Regions from separate parts of the Pseudomonas monsensis genome, predicted to be linked through region 1. Evidence: predicted binding sites of a transcription regulator. Region 1 holds the regulator's gene; each other region holds the start of a gene.
What was found. The regulator sigma-54, encoded in region 1, starts transcription at its own class of promoters, with help from an activator protein. The targets are predictions, from matches to a motif close to ANTGGCATNNANNTTGCTNT.
Positions count from the first base shown of each region.

Region 2: a site for sigma-54 is predicted at 1,571-1,590, ahead of HV782_RS09750 (circularly permuted type 2 ATP-grasp protein). Genes of this name have one in related genera too.
Region 3: a site for sigma-54 is predicted at 1,973-1,992, ahead of glnA (glutamate--ammonia ligase). Genes of this name have one in related genera too.

Region 1 is NZ_CP077087.1:1,269,295-1,272,531, reverse strand. It holds gene lptA (lipopolysaccharide transport periplasmic protein LptA) at 1-274, shown strand, start outside; gene lptB (LPS export ABC transporter ATP-binding protein) at 274-999, shown strand; gene HV782_RS05340 (RNA polymerase factor sigma-54) at 1,184-2,677, shown strand; gene hpf (ribosome hibernation-promoting factor, HPF/YfiA family) at 2,751-3,059, shown strand; gene ptsN (PTS IIA-like nitrogen regulatory protein PtsN) at 3,072-3,237, shown strand, end outside.
Region 2 is NZ_CP077087.1:2,211,730-2,214,966, reverse strand. It holds gene HV782_RS09755 (alpha-E domain-containing protein) at 1-116, opposite strand, end outside; gene HV782_RS09750 (circularly permuted type 2 ATP-grasp protein) at 129-1,538, opposite strand; gene HV782_RS09745 (ribonuclease E inhibitor RraB) at 2,073-2,420, opposite strand; gene HV782_RS09740 (hypothetical protein) at 2,631-2,864, opposite strand; gene speE (polyamine aminopropyltransferase) at 3,040-3,237, opposite strand, start outside.
Region 3 is NZ_CP077087.1:630,115-633,351, forward strand. It holds gene HV782_RS02760 (DUF4124 domain-containing protein) at 1-187, opposite strand, end outside; gene glnA (glutamate--ammonia ligase) at 472-1,878, opposite strand; gene thiI (tRNA uracil 4-sulfurtransferase ThiI) at 2,207-3,237, shown strand, end outside.

The DNA.
Region 1 (3,237 bases):
CGAACAACTGCAGACCGCTGGCGACACCAAGCCGGTTCAGGGCTGGGGCGTGACGATCCAGTACCATGCCGCGCAGAATCGCGTCGTACTGATCGACAAGGCCAAGGTTGTCGACAAGGACAACAACACCACCCAGGGCGAGAAAATCGTCTACGACACCGTGAAGAAACTCGCCAGCGCCGGTCGCGCGACCGGCAGCAAGGTCACCGAATCGCGTCCGCGTATCGACATGGTGATCCAGCCGAAGAAGAAAACCGACGAGAAAACCCAGTAATGGCAACTCTGAAAGCTCAGCACCTGGCCAAGGCCTATAAAAGCCGCCAGGTCGTGCGTGACGTCAGCCTGTCGATCGACAGCGGCCAGATCGTCGGCCTGCTCGGCCCTAACGGCGCCGGCAAGACGACGTGCTTCTACATGATCGTCGGCCTGGTGCAGGCCGATCAGGGCCGCGTACTGATCGACGATCTGGACGTCAGCCACCAGCCGATGCACGGTCGTGCCAAGGCCGGTATCGGCTATCTGCCGCAAGAAGCGTCGATCTTCCGCAAACTGTCGGTGGCCGACAACATCATGGCCATCCTCGAGACCCGCCCGGAACTCGACAAGGCAGGCCGTCGCAAGGAGCTGGAAAGCCTGCTGCAGGAATTCCACATCAGCCACATCCGCGACAACCTCGGCATGAGCCTGTCCGGTGGTGAACGCCGCCGGGTGGAAATCGCCCGCGCCCTGGCGACTGCACCGAAGTTCATCCTGCTCGACGAACCGTTCGCCGGTGTCGACCCGATCTCGGTCGGCGACATCAAGCAGATCATCCACCATCTCAAGGCCAAGGGCATCGGCGTACTGATCACCGACCACAACGTCCGCGAGACGCTGGACATCTGCGAAACCGCTTACATCGTCAACGACGGCCAGTTGATTGCCGAAGGCGACGCAGAAACCATTCTGGCCAACGATCTGGTCAAAGAAGTGTATCTGGGTCACGAGTTCCGCCTGTAAGCGCGACGTCCCGGTGGTTCGCGAGGGCGCTGTATCGTTGAAGCAGTTTTTTATACGTTTTAATTGTTACAGCGCTCTAGGCAAACACTTCAGTTTCAGGCATATAATTTGCTTAAGTTTGGCGCTTCGGCGCCCTGTAGTGGATGGCGCATAGCGCCGGCGAATAAGGTGTTAAGCCCCTGCCATGAAACCATCGCTAGTCTTGAGAATGGGCCAGCAGCTGACGATGACACCGCAGCTGCAACAGGCCATCCGCCTGCTCCAATTGTCGACCCTGGATCTGCAACAGGAAATCCAGGAGGCCCTGGAATCCAATCCGATGCTCGAACGCCAGGAAGAAGGCGACGACTTCGACAACTCCGACCCGCTGGCCGACAACGCCGAACACAAGCCCAATACTGAAATCCAGGAACCTTCCTACCAGGAATCCGCCCCGACGGTGGACAACCTCGAGGAGGGCGAATGGAACGAGCGCATCCCCAACGAGCTGCCGGTCGACACCGCGTGGGAAGACGTCTACCAGACCAGCGCCAGCAGCCTGCCCAGCAGCGATGATGACGAGTGGGATTTCACCACCCGCACTTCTGCCGGCGAGAGCCTGCAAAGCCACCTGTTGTGGCAACTCAATCTTGCCCCGATGTCCGACACCGATCGCCTGATCGCCGTGACGCTGATCGACTGCATCAACAACCAGGGCTACCTGGACGAGACCCTTGAAGAGATTCTCGAGGCATTCGACCCGGAACTGGATATCGAACTGGACGAAATCGAAGCCGTCCTGCACCGCATCCAGCAATTCGAGCCGGCCGGTATCGGTGCGCGCAACCTCGGTGAATGCCTGCTGCTGCAACTGCGCCAGTTGCCCGCCAAGACGCCGTGGCTCGCGGAAGCCAAACGCCTGGTCACCGATTACATCGACCTGCTCGGCAGCCGGGATTACAGCCAGTTGATGCGCCGCATGAAGCTCAAGGAAGACGAGCTGCGCCAGGTCATCGAACTGGTGCAAAGCCTCAATCCGCGTCCCGGTTCACAGATCGAATCGACCGAAGCCGAATACGTGGTACCGGACGTCATCGTGCGCAAGGACAACGAGCGCTGGCTGGTCGAACTGAACCAGGAATCAGTGCCACGCCTGCGGGTCAACGCGCAGTACGCCGGTTTCGTCCGTCGCGCCGACACCAGTGCCGACAACACCTTCATGCGCAATCAGTTGCAGGAAGCCCGCTGGTTCATCAAGAGCCTGCAGAGCCGCAACGAGACCCTGATGAAAGTTGCCACGCAGATCGTCGAGCATCAGCGCGGCTTTCTGGAGTACGGCGACGAGGCCATGAAACCGCTGGTCCTGCATGACATCGCTGAAGCGGTAGGCATGCACGAATCGACGATTTCCCGGGTGACCACGCAGAAATTCATGCATACCCCGCGCGGTATTTATGAACTGAAATACTTTTTCTCCAGCCACGTCAGCACCTCCGAAGGCGGCGAATGCTCGTCCACGGCGATCCGCGCGATCATCAAAAAACTGGTTGCCGCGGAAAATCAGAAAAAGCCGTTGAGTGACAGCAAGATCGCTGGTTTACTGGAGGCACAAGGCATTCAGGTGGCTCGCCGCACCGTCGCCAAGTACCGCGAATCCCTCGGGATCGCGCCTTCGAGCGAACGCAAGCGGTTGATGTAAGCCACGTTACAGCGTTCCAGTGGCAGGCTATCCAGCCTGCCGCTTTATGCACTGGCAACGAAGGAGAAGCTGTATGCAAGTCAACATCAGTGGACACCAACTGGAAGTGACCGAACCTCTGCGCGATTACATCAATGAGAAACTTCAACGATTAGAGCGCCATTTCGACAAGATCACCAACGTGCAAGTCACGATGTGCGTCGAAAAGCTGAAGCAGAAAATCGAAGCCACCTTGCATATTCCCGGCAGCGAAGTGGTCGCCAACGCAGAAGATACTGATATGTATGCTGCGATCGACTCACTCACCGACAAGCTGGATCGCCAACTCAAAAAGCATAAGGAAAAGACCCAGAGCCTGCTCCAGGGCGCTACCGGTCGATAACCCCCCTACTCCATGATCCGACTTGAAAGTATCCTGACCCCCGGCCGTTCCCTCGTGAACGTGCCGGGCGGCAGTAAAAAGAAAGCCCTCGAACAGATTGCCAACCTGATCGCCCGTGAAGTGCCTGATCTGGAGATGCAAGATGTCTTCGAGGCGTTGATTGCCCGTGAAAAACTCG
Region 2 (3,237 bases), 940 kb from region 1:
CCGTCCTGCGGCATCAGCGACAACGAGTAACTGACGTCGAGCATCCGCGCGAGGTTTTCCGCCCGCTCCAGGTAACGCGACATCCAATACAGATCCGAGGCAGTTCTACTTAACATGGCAAGCTTCCTTCAATCCTCGACCACCCAGGTGTCCTTGGTTCCGCCGCCCTGGGAGGAATTCACCACCAGGGAGCCTTCGCGCAGGGCAACACGGGTCAAACCGCCGGGCACAACCCGGGTTTCGCGACCGGACAAGACAAATGGCCGCAGGTCGATATGGCGCGGCGCAATGCCGTTTTCGACAAAGGTCGGACAGGTCGACAGCGACAGCGTCGGTTGTGCGATGTAGGCGTGCGGCTTGGCCTTGATCCGCTCGCGGAACGCGTCGATTTCCGCGGTCGTTGATGCCGGCCCGACGAGCATTCCGTATCCACCGGAGCCCTGGGTTTCCTTGACCACCAGCTCCGGCAGATTGGCCAGTACGTGGGACAGTTCGGACGGGTTGCGGCATTGCCAGGTCGGCACGTTCTTCAGGATCGGTTCTTCGTCGAGATAAAAACGGATCATGTCAGTGACGAACGGATACACCGATTTATCGTCCGCCACCCCGGTACCGATGGCGTTGGCCAGCACGACATTGCCGGAGCGATAGGACGACAGCAGTCCCGGTACACCGAGCATCGAGTCGGGGTTGAACGCCAGCGGATCGAGGAACGCGTCGTCGAGGCGACGGTAGATCACGTCCACCGGTTTTGGCCCGTCGGTGGTGCGCATGAAGACTTTGTCGTCGCGCACGAACAGATCCGCGCCCTCCACCAGCTCGACGCCCATCTCCCGCGCCAGAAACGCATGCTCGAAGAACGCACTGTTGAAGCGCCCCGGCGTCAGCACCACCACGCTCGGGTCGTCGATGGGGCTGGAGCTTTTCAGGGTGTCGAGCAACAGATTCGGATAGTGGTCGATGGGCGCGATGCGCTGGGCGGCGAACAGCTCGGGGAACAGACGCATCATCATCTTGCGGTCTTCGAGCATGTAGCTCACGCCGCTCGGGGTCCGCAGGTTGTCTTCGAGCACGTAGTAAGTGCCGTCGCCATCGCGCACCAGATCGACGCCGGAAATGTGCGAGTAGATATCGCGGTGCAGATCCAGCCCTTGCATCGCCAACTGGTATTGCTCGTTGGCCAGCACTTGTTCGGCGGGAATGATCCCGGCCTTGATGATGCGCTGCTCGTGATAAAGGTCGGCGAGAAACATGTTCAGCGCCTTGACTCGCTGGATACACCCGCGCTCGACAATCCGCCATTCGCTGGCGGGAATGCTGCGCGGAATCGTGTCGAAAGGAATCAGGCGCTCGGTGCCCTGCTCGTCCCCGTAGAGCGTGAAGGTGATGCCGGCACGGTGGAACAGCAAGTCAGCCTCGCGTCGCCGTTGTGCCAGCAACTCGTCAGGCGTGTCGGCCAGCCAGCGCGCGAACTCCCGGTAATGCGGGCGAACCAGGCCGCCGGCATCGTACATTTCATCAAAATAGGTGCGGATCATGCCGTACTCCTTGTCACCCGGACCTACAGGCCTTCGCAAGGCCCGTGCCATCGGCATAAACGCTTTGATTTCAATCGGTTGGATAATGACGCCGCAGGCACCGCACCATTCCTGTGCGGCAAATGCCCCAACCTGATTGCCCCCGCTTCATTGCGACGCATTGCAGCGCCTATCACCAGCATAGTCAGAGTTGATTTCACTGCCCGGTGCCGGCTGCGGATAATCCGCGCATCCGCTGCACAATTTCCCTGGTGAAATGTTCAGCCCAACCAATCCGGACTGTGACCGCAGTCCCGCAGGCCTTAACCCTGACCGGTTTCCCCGGCTTATCGGTCTTCCCTTTCAGCCACCCTCTGCGGTGGCTTTTTTTTGCCCGCTTGAAATGTTTTGAAAGTAAAAGCAAAAGATCAAAGCCTTTGGCCGTTCCTGCGGGTGACTGTTGCAGGAGCTGCCGAAGGCTGTGATCTTTTGATCTCTGGAAACGACAACGGCCGACCCGAAGGTCAGCCGTTGCCCGATACCTGTAACCGGAGATCAGTTCAGACGATAGCGGTTGCGCACCTCCTGCTTGACGCCCCAGCCTTCGATGATGCCGCCCAGCGGCTCGACCACGGCAGAGAAACCCTGCTCGAAATCGCCAATGTCGTCATACGTTGCATACATCACTTTGCTCAATTCCAGCGACCAGGCGCCATCGTCGCGCGCACTGACCTGAGCATTGATGGATTCACCGCGAAACTTGCCTGCCGCCCTGCGCGCCCGCTCCTCGTCCGGGAAAATGGCGTAGAACTCGATGGGATGAAAACGGGAAAAATCGAACCCGCCTTCTTTCATGCGGCGCAGAACATTGCTGCTGATGTCTTCTTGATAGGCTGTGCTCATGAATCGTCCCCCTCAGATAGATGGATAGACTTTCCGTATTCCCGCCCCGGGCCTCTGGCCAAAGTACTGCGGCAACGTGGTTGCACGCGGGAAACAAGCATGTAGCTGACAAGACCAGACCTTAGCGATCCGTTCGCTGATCTCGCTTGCAGAGTAGCCCCAAGATAGAGCCGCTGCCAAGGCCTGGTGCTTCAGGTGACAAGAAGAATTTCAGATTGGCGTGATGCTACGGATTTCGATGCTGTTCTGGCTTTTCAGGCTTTTGACACCAGCATCGGCGGTACGCCCTTCCAGATCGTTCAGATCCAGTTCGGCGGCGACAGGAAGCAACCGCGCCTTGACCATTCGAGCGGCCTCGTCATCACTGGGGCATTCTGCCTGCTCGAACACCTCATCGACAATTTCACCATGATCGTCCACGAAAGTGACTTTCCACTTTTGCATCGGTGCCTCCTCGATCAAACCCGTAAATGGGCTTACTTCTATCTCGACTTTTCGCGAGATTGATCGTTCAAAAGGAATACATCTGCCGAACATGAAAAAAACATCACGTTGGGGGTTGGAAAACTTTTGGGCCGAGGGGACTTATCCCCTCGCCACAGACAATCCCTTCACTCAGTCAGTCGTTGCTTGGCTTGTTGATCGCCTGCAGCACGTACTGCGGCAAGGCGAACGCGCCGATGTGGATTTCCGGGTTGTAGTAACGAGTGACGATGCCGCTGCCAATGAAGCGCTGTTGCAGGGTTTCACGGCTCAACCTGCGGTAGGCCGGGTTGGTCGAGCCCCAGGCGAAGGTCATTGAACCGCCGATGTAGGT
Region 3 (3,237 bases), 640 kb from region 1:
GCGCCGGGGCGCGCGGTACCTGTGGTTCGACGCTGTTGAGCGGCGGCAGCTCCACTGGCTGCGCCTGTACGCCGTCCGGCGAGTGATCGCTGTACACCGTGTGGCCGTTGGCGTCGGTGTACTTGTAGATCTGCGCGGCGGCGGGCAGGGCGATCAGCAGCAGGATGTAGAGAAAGGTGCGACCCATGAAATCGACCGGGAAAGAAAGCGATGGGGTGCAGCATAGGCGAGGTGCGGCGGTTGGCCCAACCCGAGACAGATCCGGAAATCATTCGGACGCCAAAATCTCCCGTAGGAGTGAGCCTGCTCGCGATGACGTTGTATCCGTCACTCTCACTTGCAATGACCCACCGCTATCGCGAGCAGGCTCACTCCTGCAGGAATATGGGGCGGCCATAAAATCCGGGCGATAAAAAAGGCCTCCCGAAGGAGGCCTCTTTTTGTCACGCCGCTTAGCGCGGCGCTACCGGATCAGCAGCTGTAGTACAGCTCATATTCCAGTGGGTGTACGAAGGTACGAACCTTGATTTCTTCTTCGGATTTCAGCGCGATGTAAGCGTCGATGAAGTCGTCGGAGAACACGCCGCCCTTGGTCAGGAACGCACGGCCCTTGTCCAGCTCTTCCAGGGCTTCTTTCAGGCTGCCGCAAACTTGTGGGATCTCTTTCGCCTCTTCAGGCGGCAGGTCGTACAGGTTTTTGTCAGCGGCATCGCCTGGGTGGATCTTGTTCTGGATACCGTCCAGGCCGGCCATCAGCAGAGCTGCGAATGCCAGGTACGGGTTGGCAGCCGGATCCGGGAAGCGTGCTTCGATACGACGGCCGCGTGGGCTGTTGACGTAAGGAATACGGATCGAGGCGGAACGGTTGCGAGCCGAGTAGGCCAGCATTACCGGGGCTTCGAAACCTGGCACCAGACGCTTGTAGGAGTTGGTGGCCGGGTTGGTGAAGCCGTTCAGCGCTTTACCGTGCTTGATGATACCGCCGATGAAGTACAGGGCGGTTTCGGACAGGCCGGCATAGCCTTCGCCAGCGAAGGTGTTCTTGCCGTCTTTGGCGATGGACATGTGGACGTGCATGCCCGAGCCGTTGTCGCCGTACAGTGGCTTCGGCATGAAGGTCGCGGTGCGGCCGTAAGCGTCGGCAACGTTGTGTACAACGTATTTCAGAGTCTGAACTTCGTCAGCTTTCTTCACCAGGGTGTTGAACTTGACACCAATTTCGTTCTGACCGGCAGTCGCCACTTCGTGGTGGTGAACTTCAACGGTCTGGCCCATCTCTTCCAGTGCGTTGCACATGGCAGTACGGATTTCGTGGTCGTGGTCGAACGGCGGAACCGGGAAGTAGCCACCTTTGACGCCAGGACGGTGACCTTTGTTGCCGCCTTCGATGTCCTGGTCGGACATCCACGAACCTTGTTCGGAGTAGATCTTGAACATCGAGCCGGAGATGTCCGACTTGAACTTCACTTCGTCGAAGATGAAGAATTCCGGTTCTGGACCGGCGAAGACGGTGTCACCGATACCGGTGGTCTTCAGGTATTCCTCGGCGCGGTGAGCAATGGCGCGCGGGTCACGATCGTAACCTTGCATGGTCGACGGTTCGATGATGTCGCACACCAGGATCAGGGTGGCGTCTTCGGTGAACGGGTCGAGCACGGCAGTGTCGTCGTCCGGCAGCAGGATCATGTCGGAGGCTTCGATGCCTTTCCAGCCAGCGATGGAGGAACCGTCGAACATCTTGCCGACTTCGAAGAAGTCGTCTTCCAGCGCATCGCGAGCCGGCATGGTCACGTGGTGCTGAGTGCCTTTGGTGTCCGTGAAGCGCAGATCAATCCACTTGACGTCATGATCTTTGATGAGTTGAACCGACTTCGACATAGTGTCCTCCGGGTGGCTTAGGGCTTGGTAGTGGATGCCCTTAATATGGGTGATGCCGGCGCAGATACTCTGCCAAGGCAACCTGCCTCACAAGGGAGCAAATTGCATGCCAGTGCCCCAGCATGGGTTTTTTGCCCCAAATTCACGCTTCTAATGGAGCAAATCGCCAGAAAGGCGAAAATCTCGCCCCTTAATGTAGCGCTCGATTCTGAAAATGACCTGTTTTGGTGCGCGCAAAACCTTCTGCACATTAACTGGTTAAACCTTGAGCAATTTCCGCTATAATCCGCGCCCCCCTTTTTCGGCTGGCCCTGCGCGCGCTGTTTTCATGAAACTAATCGTAAAAGTCTTCCCCGAGATCACCATCAAGAGTCGACCTGTCCGGACGAAATTTATCCGCCAGTTGGCCAAAAACATCCGCGCCGTGCTCCGCGATCTGGACCCGGCTGTGGTGGTGAACGGTGTGTGGGACAACCTCGAGCTGGAAACCCGCGTAGCCGACGCCAAAGCCCAGAAAGAGATGGTCGAGCGTCTGAGCTGCATGCCGGGCATTGCCCACCTGTTGCAGATCGACGAGTACCCGCTGGGCGACTTCGACGACATCACCGAAAAGTGCAAACAGCACTACGGTGATGCACTGGCCGGGAAGATTTTTTCGGTGCGCTGCAAGCGCGCGGGCAAGCACACGTTCAGCTCGATGGACGTCGAAAAATACGTCGGCAGCAAGCTGCGCCGTGAGTGCGGTGCTGCCGGTATCGACCTGAAAGCGCCACAAATCGAAGTGCGCATCGAAGTTCGCGACAAACGGTTGTTCGTCATCCACAGCCAGCACAACGGCATCGGCGGTTACCCGCTCGGCGCGTTGGAGCAGACGCTGGTATTGATGTCCGGCGGCTTTGACTCGACCGTTGCCGCCTACCAGATCATGCGCCGTGGCCTGATGGCGCACTTCTGCTTCTTTAACCTGGGCGGTCGTGCCCACGAATTGGGCGTGATGGAAGTCGCGCATTTCATCTGGAAGAAGTACGGCAGCTCGCAACGCGTGCTATTTGTCAGTGTTCCGTTCGAAGAAGTGTTGGGCGAAATTCTCGGCAAAGTCGATAACAGTCATATGGGCGTCGTATTGAAGCGTATGATGTTGCGCGCGTCCTCCGCCATTGCCGACCGCCTGCACATTGATGCCCTGGTGACCGGCGAAGCGATCTCCCAGGTGTCGAGCCAGACGCTGCCGAACCTGTCGGTGATCGACTGCGTGACCGATAAGCTGGTCCTGCGTCCGCTGATCGTGGCGCACAAGCAGGACATCATCGACACGGCCAACGAGATCGGCACCGCCGATTTCGCCCGGCACATGCCGGA